DNA from 2 places in the Luoshenia tenuis genome. Region 2 is predicted to be linked to the other one. Evidence: a T-box and tRNA genes for the amino acid it is inferred to sense, from the RefSeq annotation. Region 2 holds a T-box; the other holds one or more tRNA genes.
The links. A T-box is a leader RNA that pairs with one kind of tRNA and senses whether it is charged. The one in region 2 lies ahead of metG (methionine--tRNA ligase), so its partner is inferred to be a tRNA-Met.

Region 1: it encodes a tRNA-Met, which carries the amino acid that the T-box ahead of metG (methionine--tRNA ligase) is inferred to sense. The anticodon was not compared.

What each region holds. Positions count from the first base shown of each region.
Region 1 is NZ_JACRSO010000001.1:386,609-393,766, forward strand. It holds gene H8699_RS01830 (AEC family transporter) at 1-648, shown strand, start outside; gene H8699_RS01835 (prolyl-tRNA synthetase associated domain-containing protein) at 667-1,218, shown strand; gene H8699_RS01840 (DUF3592 domain-containing protein) at 1,252-1,998, opposite strand; gene H8699_RS01845 (alpha/beta fold hydrolase) at 2,167-3,102, opposite strand; tRNA gene H8699_RS01850 (tRNA-Met) at 3,313-3,390, shown strand; tRNA gene H8699_RS01855 (tRNA-Met) at 3,429-3,505, shown strand; gene H8699_RS01860 (alpha/beta hydrolase) at 3,982-4,758, shown strand; gene H8699_RS01865 (hypothetical protein) at 4,839-4,988, shown strand; gene H8699_RS01870 (B12-binding domain-containing radical SAM protein) at 4,993-6,717, opposite strand; gene mutY (A/G-specific adenine glycosylase) at 6,711-7,158, opposite strand, start outside.
Region 2 is NZ_JACRSO010000001.1:915,057-922,214, forward strand. It holds gene H8699_RS04335 (TatD family hydrolase) at 1-53, opposite strand, end outside; gene metG (methionine--tRNA ligase) at 54-2,003, opposite strand; T-box leader at 2,064-2,303, opposite strand; gene H8699_RS04345 (2-phosphosulfolactate phosphatase) at 2,337-3,065, opposite strand; gene H8699_RS04350 (spore maturation protein) at 3,188-3,721, opposite strand; gene H8699_RS04355 (nucleoside recognition protein) at 3,724-4,296, opposite strand; gene H8699_RS04360 (ATP-binding cassette domain-containing protein) at 4,448-4,954, shown strand; gene H8699_RS04365 (CTP synthase) at 5,016-6,620, opposite strand; gene H8699_RS04370 (MBL fold metallo-hydrolase) at 6,699-7,158, opposite strand, start outside.

The DNA.
Region 1 (7,158 bases), 530 kb from region 2:
GGGGTGATGATACAGGCCATCGGCCGGAGCAACTATGCGCTGTTTGGCATCCCGCTGGTGCAGTCCATCTTTCCGGGGGCGGATACCAGTATCGCCTCGCTGCTGGTGGCTATCACCATTCCGCTTTACAATGTGCTCTCGGTCATCGCGCTGGAGGTTTACCGGGGCGGAAAGACCGATGTGGGCAAGATCCTTAAAAACATCATCACCAATCCGCTGATCATCGGCTCTATCATCGGCATCATCCTTTTAAAGACCAAGCTGCCGCTGGCCCCCTTTATCACCACCTCCATCGGCAACCTGGCGCAGATCGCCTCTCCTCTTGCGCTTTTTATGCTGGGCGCGTTTTTCGAGTTTTCCAAGGTGGGGCGCAATGCCCGGCAGCTGACCATCTGCGTAATCGGTAAGCTGGTAATAAGCCCGCTCATCTTTTTATCCCTGGCGGTTTGGCTGGGCTTCCGCGGGCCGGAACTGGCCAGCCTGATGGTGGTATTTGGCGCGCCTACGGCGGTCAACTCCTTTACCATGGCCCAGCAGATGGGCGGGGATGAGGAGCTGGCCGGCCAGCAGGTGGTATTCTCCTCTGCGCTATCCACCGTTACGGTATTCCTTTTCGTATTTGCGGCCAAGTCGTTTAACTTATTCTAGAAATGGAGTGACCCCGCTATGAACCCGTATGTGAGCGACCCTACGCTTTATAACACCGCCCCCGCGCCGGAGGGCCGTCTGCCAAAGGAGATGGCCGTTTACGCCCTGCTGGAGGCGCTGAACATTCCCTTCGTCCGGCTGGATCACGGCCCTACGCCCTCCATCGAGGCCTGCCGGGAGATCGACACGCTGCTGGGCATCGAGATCTGTAAAAATCTCTTTTTGTGCAACGCGCAAAAGACCCAGTTTTATCTTTTGATGATGCCGGGCAGCAAGCCCTTTAAGACCAAGGATCTGTCCAAGCAAATCGGCTCGTCCCGTCTTTCCTTTGCCGCGCCGGAGTATATGCAGCAGTTTCTCAACATCACCCCCGGCGCGGTCAGCATCCTGGGGTTGATGAACGATACCCAGCGCCGCGTGCGCCTGCTGATCGACCGGGAGGTGGTCTCCCACGCGTATATCGGCTGCCACCCATGCGTAAATACCGCCAGCCTTAAAATACGCACAACCGATATTCTGGAAAAGTTTTTGCCCCATACCGGGCACGAAGCCACGCTGGTGGAGCTGTAAGCAGCCTTATATCCATTATAAAACGCCCCATCTTTACCGATGGGGCGTTTGCGCTTTCTGCCCGCGCCTGGCCTTGCCGCGCTTTTTCAAGGCGGCAAAGCCCAGCAGGCTCCTGACGCTGGCAAAAAGGCCCGCGCAGATCAGCAGCGGCGGGATCACCAGCGGAAGGATAAACGAGGTTTGATAAAACCGTATGATGCCGCTTAGCGAATATTCTCCCGTGGTCATATAAAGCGCCCCATAGCCAAACACGACAAAGATCAGGCCAAATGCCAGGCCCGTCGTATCCAGCCGCCCTTTTTTGGGGGCTGGTTTTAAAATGATCCATAGCAAAACCGAGGGGATGACCGCGAACATCCCGCCGATAAACAGCAGCCCGGCGTTTTTATTGGGGCCGACGATCACCGCCCGCTCCGGGTCATCGGGCGCGTAACGGATCTGTGCGCTGGTCCCCATCGCAGGGAGGATGCTGGTGGCGTAATCCGTGACCACTTGGTACTCCCCTTGGCCGGCCGCATAGCTGTAGACCAGATAATAGGTCGCCGCGGTGTGTTCCTTTTTCACCGCATCGTATTGTTCCTCCGCTTGCAGGATGTACCCGGTCAAATAGCCCGTGGTCTTAGCATAACTCCGGGTAGTCTGCTCCAGCTGCCAGGTGCCCCGCAGGCCGAAAAAGATCATGACGGCCCCGATGAGGATAAACAGGCCGAACATGATCACGATCGGAAGCGTAGGGCTTTGTATCTTTTTCTTTTTCACGGTCACGATCCTTTTCTGCATTTCAGGCAAGCCGCGTAGAGGCCAACCACAATCTACCCTGTTATCGCGCGCGGCCCAAAAAATTAACGCCAGAGAGGGGATAAAACCTGCCATTTGACCCGCGTGCATCGTAGCCCGCCGTTTTGCAGCGGCTGCTACAGCAATCTATTGCAGCGCTTTTCCCTGTTTTTACCGCTCCAGCACCCGTTCTAACCAGCAGGCGATGGCCTCGTAAACTTCCTGGCGGTTGGTCTCGTTTAACACCTCATGCCGGGCGCCCGGGAATAGCTTCAGCGCGACCCGGCCATGGCCGGTAGCTTTTAGCCAATCCGCCACCTGTCGCACGCCTTCCCCCATGCCGCCTACCGGGTCCTGATCTCCGCTGACCAGCAGCAGCGGCAGCCTGGGCGGCAGCTTGCGCGCCCATTCGATAGAATTGACGGCGCGGTTCAGCTCGAATAAGTCCAAATACCCCTGGGCGGTAAAGGCAAAGCCGCAGGCCGGGTCGGCAATATAGGCGTCTACCATCGCCTCGTCCCGGCTCAGCCAGTCGTAAGGCGTGCGCGCCGGGGCAAAGGGCTTGTTAAAGCCGCCAAAAGCCAGCTTGTCGATCAGCTTGCTCCTCCCCATCCGGCCGATGCGCAGCCGCTCCAGCTTAGCCAGCATGATCCCCATGCCCACCTGCTTGTTTACGCCCCCCGTTCCCATAAGGATCGCTCCGTTCAGCGCCGAGGCATCCTGTGCCAGGTACTGGCGCACCATAAACGAGCCCATGGAATGCCCCATCAAAATCAGCGGGATATGAGGATAAGCGCCGGACAGCCATTGCGTGAAGCGGCGCATATCGCCAATGGCGGCCGCCATGCCGCCCTCATCGCCAAAAAAGCCATACTCCGCTTGCGTCCGAGCCGAGCGGCCGTGCCCCGCATGGTCCATACAAAAGGCCGCAATGCCGCGCCCTGCCAGAAAGCGCATAAAATCGTCATAGCGCCCGCTATGCTCCGCCATGCCGTGGGCGATCTGCAAAACGGCGCGAGGCGCGCCCTCCGGCACCCATCCGCGGAAATAGCGCCGTCCCCGGCCCTGCACCTCGTCCAAATAATCCTCGCGCAAGGAAACTTCCATCGTCTTATCCCCCTTTAAGCCACATATATCTGCACTATGCATTTCCATACCGTTCGCCCTTTCTCCTGCGCGGGCGGGCGCTTTCGTCAAATTTTCCAAACATTTTGCCCGGTTCCGGCAGGTTGAAACTAAAAATCGTAAAAAGTAGTTGACTTTTAGGACAAGATTGGATATACTAATTTCTGCACCGGTGAGAGCCGGCGTTGACGTCGCGGGGTGGAGCAGTCTGGTAGCTCGTCGGGCTCATAACCCGGAGGTCGTGAGGTTCAAATCCCACCCCCGCAACCAATTTGAAACGCGGATCGATGGATTCGCGTTTCCCATATGGCGGCATGGCTCAGCTGGCTAGAGCAATCGGTTCATACCCGATAGGTCGTTGGTTCAAGTCCAACTGCCGCTACCACGTCGCGATGGACTTCGCGGCAAAAATCCCACTCGATCAATCGGGTGGGATTTTTGCTGCCCCGTCATCGCTCTTTTTCCACAAAAAGTCACGCTCATCTCACCTGCTCGGTTGTAAACGCCTTCGCAACGGTTCGCTTTCGCGACCAACTTTTGCGGTTGAACCATTATGTCAGTTCATATTCGTTAGGTGCAAGCCGTAGCAACGGCTGCGTCGGCTATCGCAACCCGCGTTTGTGGATTGCGATGTTTTTTTATTCCCGTAAGAAGCATCTCTATTGTCAAAGGCAAGCAGTTGTGGCAGCGCCGCCACTTCCAAATGGCAAAACCCGTTTTGTATTCTTCAAAAATTACGTTCGCCTTCTTCAGCTTCGCCTTACTTTCTTGCTTTACCTCCCTTCCTTTTCCCCGGCGGCTGGATAGCGCGGCCCGTCTGTGGTAAAATAGGCTTAAATGGAAATAACAGAGGGACCCAATATGGAAACAGAAAAAATCGGGGCTTTCCAGCACCGGGAGATCCTTCTGCCCCGGCGGGATGCCGAGGCGGCGGTATTGTTTATCCACGGATTTCTGGGGAGCCCATTGCAGTTTGAGGATTTATGCCAGGCCGTATATCAAAGGGGTTATGCCGCCTACGCGCTGCTGCTGCCTGGGCATGGCGGGAGCAGCGCCCAGTTTGCCCGCACGCGGCTGGACGCCTGGGAAGCCTATACGGATGCGCAGGTAGAAAAGATATGCCGGTGCTATAAAAACGTTTATCTGGTAGGCCACTCCATCGGCGGCCTGTTGGCCTTGGAAGCCGCCGCCACCCGGCAGGAACAGGTCGCCGGGGTAGTGGCCATCGCCCCGCCCATGCGCATCAAACTCAGCCCGCGCGGCGCGGTCAACGGCCTTAAATCCGCCTCACAAAAGGATGCGGCGCAAAATGCCATAGCCATGGCTTACCACCGCTCCAACAGCGTGACCCCGCCCAGCCTGCCGGGTTATCTTGCCTATCTGCCCCGGGTAATGGATATCGAGCGGTTGATCGCCAAAAGTAAAAAAATCCTGCCGGCCATCACGATCCCCACGCTGGTGATCCACTCTAAAAACGACGAGGCGGTGCGCTTTAAAAGCGGCGCGATTATCGACCGGCGGCTTTCCCAGTCGCATACACGGCGCGTAACCCTGAACGATTCCTGGCACGCTTACTATGTCGCCAGCGAGCGGGAACGGATGCAGCGCGAGATCCTGCGCTTTATCGGCGCCAAATAAGCGCCGTTGCGCCCGAAAAAGATATAATTTAAGGCCAGAGGGGGCAACCCCATCCGGCCATTTTTAAGGAGGGAAAGGACATGAGCAAACCAAACAATCAAGACTGTCCGGCGTTTTGCCCGCTCTGCGGGGCCGACCTGTACAACGTGGATCAGACCTGCGTATGCAAAAACCCCAAGTGTAACTGGCGCTGCACCCGCTGCCGGGATGAGGACCCGGAAAACGAGTGATCCATCAACCCGGCAATTCCACCGGTGCCGCCCCATCGTAACGAAACAGCCAGTAACATGCCCGCCATTGCAGCGCCCCTACGGCCTCAAAGGCCGCTATATCCAGCCGAAAGGGCTCGATATGGGTAGCGCGCCGCAAAGCATAGGGCTCCATCTCCCCCGCTGCTGGATAGATGGAATGTACCGCGCCCCCATACAGGGCGCGGATTTTTTTGCGTGTTTCCGGGGTATCCAGCGGCGCCAGGGCCAAGGGCAGGCCGCGCCGCTTTTCCTTTTCCAGCAGGTCAAAGCGCAGCAGCTCTGAAAGGGCAGCAAGATCTACCCCGGGAATATGCGCCTTTGCATAGGCATATAAAATCTCCATGCGCTGCAGGGGCGTGCGCCCCTGCCAGGGCAGGCCGATCTCCCCGGCATACTCTCCCAAACCCTGAAACAGGCGAAAGGCGTCCCCCTCCAGCACCGAGATCAGGTAGCGCAGCGTCCTGTCGCACAGGTGGGCGTTATAATAGCGCTCCAGCGCCTCCTCCGCGGCTTTCAGGCGCCGCAGTTCAAGATAAGTAATATCCCGGCTGGCGGTGATCTCGTAAGGCGGGTACGGGTCGTAAGCATAGCCATGCAGTTTTTCTTCCCGGCGCAGGCGGCTGCCCCGCAGCAGCTTTAAAAAGCCCAGCTGGAGCATGTCCGGCGTCAGGGCGTATACGTCGTTAAAGGAGGCCGCAAAGCGCGCGTATCCTTCCCCCGGCAGCCCAGCGATCAGGTCCAGGTGCAGGTGGATGCGCCCTGCGCGGCGCAGCCTTTGCACCGCCCGGGTGATCTTTTGAAAATCGTCCTTACGGCCCACCGCATCCAGCGCCGCACGGTCGGTGGACTGCACGCCGATCTCGAACTGGAAAAGCCCTTTGCGCGCCTCCTCCAGCAGGTCCAGCGTTTCCTCATCCAGCAGCTGGCCGCCGATCTCAAAGTGGAAGTTAGTGCTGCCCTCAAGTTCGCGGTCCAGCGCCATCAAATAACCGAACAATTCCCGCGCCCGCGCCGGGTCCGCGTTAAAGGTGCGGTCCACAAACTTTACCTGCCGTACCCCCGCCGCCATCAACGTGCGCAGCTCTGCCTTGACCCGGGGCAGCGGCAGCTGGCGCAGCTGCGTTTCCCCCGAAAGGCAATAGCCGCAGTGGAAGGGGCAGCCCCGGGAGGCCTCATAGTATAAGATCCGCCCCGGCTCTATCCCCTCCCCGCCCTCGTAGGGGAAGGGCAGCTGGTCCAGCTCATCCACCTGCGTGGGCCTCACATTGCTCCAGCCCGGCAGGCACAGCCCCGGTATCTCCCGCGGCAGGGCCGGGTAGCTTTGCAGCAGGGCGCGCAGCGCCGCCTCCCCCTCCCCGCAGATCACCGCGTCCGCCTCCGGGATGCGCGTAAAGACCGCATCCCCCTCAAAGGAGACCTCCGGCCCGCCCAGCAGGAAAAAGGCCGAACAGCCCGCGGCCCGCAGCAGGGCACACAGCCGGGCGACGAGCGTGACGTTCCAAATCGTACAGGAAAAGCCAACGATCTGCGCGCCGGCGCGCACGATCTGCTCGGCTACCGCGTCTAAGGGATCGCCTATGCTGCGCTCTATGATCTCCACCTGCCAGCGGGTATCCTTGCAGGCGGCGCGCAGAGCGCGCACCGCCAAGCTGGTATGCACGTACTTGGCATTGAGCGCCACCAAAACCAGTTTTTTCTCCTTCAGCATAGCTCCTCCTCCAGCGCGCGCACCAGCTTGGCCTGGGCGCCGGGCAGGGCCAGCGCCTGCCAGCCTCCCTTTTCCACCCAGGCCCCGCCCTGGGGCAGGCTGCCGCCTCCGCACACGCGGATCAGTTCCCCTTCCATCTCCCAAACCAGGTGGGTAAATACGTGCCGCGCCTTGCCCAGGGGCAGCCGCTCTACCGCTGTAAGGCCCAATTTTGCGATGTAGCTTTCCACATCCTCCCCCTGCGCCAGCATGGGCAGCAGCCAAAGCCCGCCCAGCAGCCCGCCCTCAGGGCGGCGGCAAAACAGCACCCGTTCCTTTTCATCCACCAGCGCCAGCACTCGGTAGCGTTCCACCTTGGGCTTGGCCTTGGCGGATTTCACCGGCAGCGCCTCAACCTGACCATTCTCAAAGGCCCGGCACCACTCCTTTACCGGGCAGGCG
Region 2 (7,158 bases):
TCCTCATCAAAACGGCTGTCGTCCAGATGGGCATGGCTATCGAACAGAAGCATTTAGCCCACCTCGGAACCCGGGGCCATCTCCCCGTCCACTGTCAGCACTTTCAGGCTGCCATCCGGCCCCTCGGCCGAGAGCAGCATGCCCTCGGACAGGATGCCCTTGAGCTTGGCCGGCTTTAAGTTGGCCACCAGAATCAGGTTTTTGCCCACCAGCTCCTCCGGCTTATAATACTTGGCGATGCCAGAGACCACCGTACGGGTCTCACCGCCCAGATCTAAGCTGAATTTCAACAATTTGTTGGAGCCTTCCACCGCCTCGCAGTTCAACACCCGGGCGACTTTCAGCTGTACTTTGGCAAAGTCGTCGATCTTGATCTGCGCAGGCGCAGGTTTTTCCTCCGCCTTGGGCTGCGGCTTGGCCTCCGGTTCCGGTTTAGCCGGCATCAACGCCTCCAGCTCCTTTTTCAGATCCAGCCGCGGGAACAGCGCCTCGCCCTTGCACACTTTGGCACCCGCAGGGAACTGGCCAAAGGCTTTCAAGCTGTCCCAGGTCTTGAGCGCCTCATCCTCCAGGCCGATCTGCGCATAAATCTTCTCGGGCACGTGCACCATGACGGGTGAGACCAGCACGGCAATATAGCGGATGGCTTCTACCAGGTGGTAGAGCACGCCCTTCAGGCGCTCCTTCCCCTCCTCGGTGCGCGCCAGCACCCAGGGCTCGGTCACGTCGATATACTTGTTGCAATCGCTGACGAACTTGAACAGCTCCGCCAGGGCTACGCTAAATTGCAGCTGATCCATCTGCTTTTCCATGCTGCCGGGCAGGGCCTCGGCCTTGGCGCGCAGCTCCTTATCCTCCGCGGCCAGCGGGCCGGGCGCGGGCACCGTGCCGTCAAAATACTTCTCTACCATGGCCACCGTGCGGCTGACCAGGTTGCCCAGGTCGTTGGCCAGGTCCGCGTTGATGCGGCCCACCAGCGCCTCGTTGGAAAACTCGCCGTCCGCGCCAAAGGGCATCTCCCGCATCAGGAAGTAGCGGATGGCATCCGGAGAATAGCGCTGGCACAGCACCACCGGGTCCACCACGTTGCCCTTGGATTTGGACATCTTGCCCCCGCCAAAGACCAGCCAGCCGTGGCCGAACACCTGCTTGGGCAGCGGCAGGCCCAGGGCCTTGAGCATGATCGGCCAGATGATGGTGTGGAAGCGCACGATCTCCTTGCCCACCAGGTGCACGTCTGCCGGCCAGTACTTTTGGTACAGGCTGTCGTCCTCACTGCCATAGCCCAGGGCGGTAATGTAGTTGCTTAGCGCATCCAGCCATACGTAGACCGTATGCCCCGGGTCAAAGGTGACCGGGATGCCCCACTTGATGGAGGTACGCGACACGCACAGATCCTCCAGCCCCGGCCGCAGGAAGTTATTGAGCATCTCGTTGGTGCGGGTCACCGGCTGGATGAACTCCGGGTTCTTCTCGATGTAATCGATCAGCCAATCCTGATACTTAGAGAGCTTGAAGAAATAGCTCTCCTCCCGCATGCGCTCCACCGGCCGGCCGCAATCCGGGCACACGCCGTCTTTGGCCTGGATCTCCGTCCAGAAGGATTCGCAGGGCGTACAATACCAGCCTTCGTACTCGGCCTTATAGATATCGCCCTGGTCGTAAAGCTGTTTAAAGATCTTCTGCACGGCTTTTACGTGCCGTTCGTCCGTGGTTCTGATAAAATCGTTGTAGTCCACGTCCATCAGCTTCCACAGCTCTTTTACGCCGGATACGATCTTATCCACGAACGCCTGGGGCGTGACCCCGGCCTCCTTAGCCCGGCGCTCGATCTTTTGCCCGTGCTCATCCGTCCCGGTGAGGAAATAGACGTCATACCCCGTCAGCTTTTTAAAGCGGGCCAGCGTATCCGCCGCCACCGAGCAGTAGGCATGGCCGATATGCAGGTTATCGCTGGGGTAATAGATGGGCGTGGTCACATAAAAAGTTTTTTTGTCCGCCATGAGGAAAATCCCCTCTTTCTATCTTTTCTTTTGGAAATTAAAAAAGGCACCCCAACCCCACGAAGGGGCGGGAATGCCCGCGGTACCACCCTTATTTTGCCGCCGTTGCGGCGGCCTCAAAGCCGGACGGCTAACACCATCCGCGCGCTGTATCGGGCGCGCCCGCTGCCGCCTAAGAATCCCTTTCGGCGCCAGAAGCTCCGGGGCCATGTTCGCCGCCCGCCCTTTGCCGGCTTTCACCCGCCCCGGCTCTCTTTTAAAAGGGATAAAAACGGTTACTCTTCCCATCATCGCTACAGGTCTACTATTTCCAATTAAAAACTATTATATACCTTATTTCGCTTCTGTCAAGGTGGTGATGGCCCCATCCTGCCACAGGGGCAGGGTCTGCACCACATCCTGCGCATAGCAATAATCAAGGTCCGCCGCGAAGCCCGCGGCGATCACCCGGCCCACGTGCAGGCATTGCGCCAGCGCACCCTTGATATCGTCCTTCCCCAGGCGGTAGAGCGCCAGCGCATGGTTTGCCAGATCGTCCAGCTCAAAATCGCCCAATGCACACAGCCGGTGTACCAATGCCCCGGCGCAGAGCACATCGTCCATGGAGTACTTATCGTTGGTGCCCGCGCACAAAATCGCCACATCCAGCCCGGATGCGGCCGCCGCCCGGCAGGCCGCCAAGGCATTGCGAAAACAGGCCAGCCCAACCGTTTTACCCCCCTGCACTGCCCGCAGGATCGCGCGGGTGCCGTTGGAGGTGGTCATGATCAGTTCCTTACCCGCCACGGCCTGAGGCGTATATTCAGACGGGGAATTGCTCAGGTCAAACCCCTCGATCTTCACCGCCTTGCGCTCCCCACACAGCAGCGCGCCGGGATGGCGCTCCCGCTTTGCAAAGGCCTGCTCCACCGTTTCCACCGGGTAGACCCGCGCCGCGCCGTTGTCCAGCGCCGTCACCATCACGCTGGTCGCCCGCAATACGTCGATCACCAACACAAAATGATCGCGCAGCCGCTCCGGCCGCGCCTCATCGATTATCGAAAACACCGCGCACTTTGGCATATTGATCCCTTCCTTCAAAGGGGATTATACCATAACCGTGGGCCTTTGTGCGCGCAGGCAGAGCAATATAGCGAAAATGGGCGAAGGCTTATGATGCGCATCACCTTCAGTTATATCAGATCTTATCCGCCCCACATCAGGTTGCAGATGCCGATGGCCGCCACCGTGCCCGCCAGCATGGCCAGCAGCGCCGCTGGGATGGTATAACGGGTCTTTTGCACCCCCACCACGCCGAAATACAGCGCTACGGTATAAAACACCGTTTCCGTAGAGCCCATCATCACCGAGGCCATCCGGCCGATCATGGAGTCCGGCCCGTACGCGGTAAACAGTTCCGAGATCACGCCCAGCGCCGCAGAGCCCGATAGCGGGCGGATCAGCGTCAGTCCCAGCAGTTCTTTGGGCATGCCGATGGCGGCCAGCGGAGCAGCCAGCGCGTTCTCCAGCGCACCCAGCGCGCCGCTGGCCCGCAGCATCGCCACCGCTACCAGCATGGCCGTCAAAAAGGGGAGCACCCGCAGCGCCGTGCCCAGACCCTGGCGCGCGCCCTGCACAAACACGTCGTACCCCTGTACGCCGCGCAGCGCGGCAAACAGCACGATCAGCGCGATGATGACCGGGATGACCAGATCGCCCGCGGATTGTAAAAGCTGCATGATCAAAACCACCTTTGCATCAGCTTAGCCGCCAAAATCCCTACCGCCGTGGAAACAGTGGTGGCCAGCAGCGCCGGCAATACAATCTCCGCCGGGTTGGCCGAGCCCGCGCTCTGACGCAGGGCGATCAGGCTGGTGGGCACCAGCTGGATGGAAGAGGCGTTGATCACCAACAGCATACACATAGCGTTGGTCGCCCTTTTCTTAAGCGGGCTGCAGGCCTCCAGCTCCCGCATGGCCTCAAGGCCCAAGGGCGTCGCCGCGTTCCCCAGGCCCAGCATATTGGCCGTCAGGTTCATGGAGATGGCCTCCCGGCTTTTGGCGCTTCGCGCCTCGGGAAACAGCCAGGCGATGGGCTTTTTCAGCAGCCTGCCCAGCCCCTTTTGCAGCCCCGCCGCATCGGCCACCCGCATCAGTCCCAGCCACAGGGCATATCCGCCGGCCAGGCCGATCGAGAGGGTCACGGCCTGGCTGGCCGCATCCATGGCGGCCTGCCCTACGGCGGGCAATGTGCCGTTTACCGCGCCCGCCACCAGCGCGCACAGCACCATCCCGATCCAGAGATAATTGACCATTTCGCCCTCCCCCTCCATGCGCTTTTCTACTCTATACGCTATGCAAAACCATATATACTTAGACCTTTTATAATCCACACGGCATTGAAGAGGACCGGCGCATATGGTACACTAAAGCTCCCTAAAAATCTTATGAATAGAGGATATTGCCATGAAGATCGCGGTCATGGGTTACAGCGGCGCCGGAAAATCCACCCTGGCCAAAGCCCTGTCCGGTCACTACCAGTGCCCTCTGCTCTATCTGGATACGGTCAATTTTGAACCGGGATGGGTGGAGCGAGACCCTGAAAAGGGACGGGAGATAGTGACGCGCTTTATGCAAAACAGCAGCTGGGTGATCGACGGTAACTATGCGCGCTTTTATCAGCCTCAGCGTTTACAGCAGGCCGACTGTATCATTTGGATGAATTATGCCCGGGTCCGGTGTTTCTTTCGCGCGCTTAAGCGCTATTACCGCCATAAGGGCCGCGCACGGGAGAGCTGCGCCCCCGGATGTGTAGAAAAGTTTGATTGGGCCTTTGCCTGGTGGATCCTGTGGGCAGGGCGCACTCGTGAAAAACGCGCTCACTACCGGCAGATCGTAGAGCAATACGCCCCCAAGGTCGTGATCCTCAAAAACGACCGGCAGGTAGCGCGCTTTTTAAAAAATCTGCCCTAGTCCATGCAAAAAGCCCTGCCTTGGAATCTTCCAAAGCAGGGCTTTTATTTTGAATATTAATTTACGCCTTTTTTGCCTTAGCGGCCTCTACGAAGCCGGCAAACAGGGGATGCGCCCGGTTGGGGCGGCTTTTAAACTCCGGCTGGAACAGCACGCCGATGTAGAAGGGATGCCCCTCCAGCTCCATGGCCTCGACCATGCAGGTCTTGGGCTCGATCCCCACCGGGATAAAGCCGGCCTTATTGAACTCCTCACAGTAAGCGGTATTGATCTCGTAGCGGTTGCGGTGCCGCTCGCTGATCTTATCGGTGCCATACAGTTTGGCGATCTGCGTACCCGACGCCAGCCGGCACTCATACGCGCCCAAGCGCATGGAATCGGCCAGGCCGGCCTCGTCCACCGCGCCCTCGGGCGAGTAGACCACCGGGTGGGCCGTATTCTCGTCAAACTCCGTGCTGTTCGCCCCTTCCAGGAAGAGCACATTGCGCGCAAACTCGATGGCCGCCGCCTGCAGCCCCATGCCGATGCCAAAGTACGGAATCCCGTTGACCCGGGCATAGTGCGCCGCCTGGATCATCCCTTCCGAGCCGCGCTCGCCAAAGGCGGCGGGCACGATGATGCCCTGCAGGCCCTTAAGCTGCGCACTGACGTTTTCCCCCGTCAGCTCGCCCGAATCGATCCATTTGATATCCACCGCCACATCTTTGGCAATGCCCGCATGGGTCAGCGCCTCGGCCACGGAAAGGTAGGCGTCGTGCAGATCCACGTATTTGCCCACCAGGCCGATGGTCACCTTCTCCTTCAGCGCCAGGAAGCGGTCCACCATGGCGTACCAGTCGTCCATATCCGCCGGCGCATCCGGGAGACCCAGCATCTTGCACACCAGGCTGTCCAAACCCTCCTCCTGCATCAGGCGGGGCACTTGATAAAGCGTGGCCGCGTCGATATTCTGCACCACCGCGCCGGGCTTAACGTTACAGAACAGCGCCAACTTATCTTTCACGCTCTGGGAGATCGCATACTCCGTGCGGCAAACCAGAATATCCGGCTGGATGCCGATGGAGCGCAGCTCTTTAACCGAGTGCTGCGTGGGTTTGGTCTTGATCTCGCCGGCCATCTTCAGGTACGGCAGCAGCGTTACGTGGATGTAGAGCACGTTTTCCTGCCCCACTTCCCACTTCATCTGCCGGATGGCCTCTAAAAAGGGCAGGCCTTCGATATCGCCCACGGTGCCGCCGATCTCGGTGATCACCACGTCCATATCCTTTTCCTTGCCCACGCGCATGATAATATCCTTGATCTCATTGGTGATATGAGGGATAACCTGCACCGTGCCGCCCATAAAATCGCCCTGGCGCTCGCGGTTGAGCACCTGCCAGTAGACTTTACCGCTGGTCACGCTGGAAGAGCGCGTCAGGCTCTCGTCCGTAAAACGCTCGTAATGGCCCAGATCCAGGTCCGTTTCGGCACCGTCATCGGTCACGAAAACCTCGCCATGCTGCAACGGGCTCATTTTTCCAGGGTCCACATTGATGTAAGGATCCAACTTTTGATTCGCTACCTTCAGTCCCCTGCTCTTGAGCAGCCGCCCCAACGCCGCTGCCGTAATGCCCTTGCCCAATGACGAAACCACGCCACCGGTGACAAATATATATTTGGTACTCATGCCCAAACGGCCTCCCTCTCCATACACATATTCTTGTCTATTTTAGCTTTTGCCGGCCGCGTCTGTCAAGGCATCCTGTCAAGCTCTGTCGAAAAATTTGGAGGCCGGCTGCAAAAGATAGACGCCCGGGGCCGTTTCGCCGCCCAGCACCAGCTGGCTGCACTCCAGTTCCACCGCCCCGCCGATCTCGGCGATAAACCGCTGCGGCCCGGCAATGGGCAGGCTGGTAAATTCCGTCGCGTAATGCATGGGGATCACGATTTCCGGCGATAGCGCCCTGACCTGGCGTGCCATAAGCTCCGGCTCCAGGGTAAAATACCCGCCTACCGGCGCCAGCAGCGCGTCCACCTGGCCGATGGCCGCAAGGGTTTCCTCGTCCAGTTCATGCCCCAGATCGCCCAGGTGGCAAAGGCGCACCCCGTCGGCCTGGTAGATAAAGATCAGGTTGGGCCCGCGCTTTTGCCCCTGCACCTCGTCGTGCCAGCAGGGGATGGCCGTCACCGCCACGTCCTTTACCGTATACCGCCCCGCCTTGTCG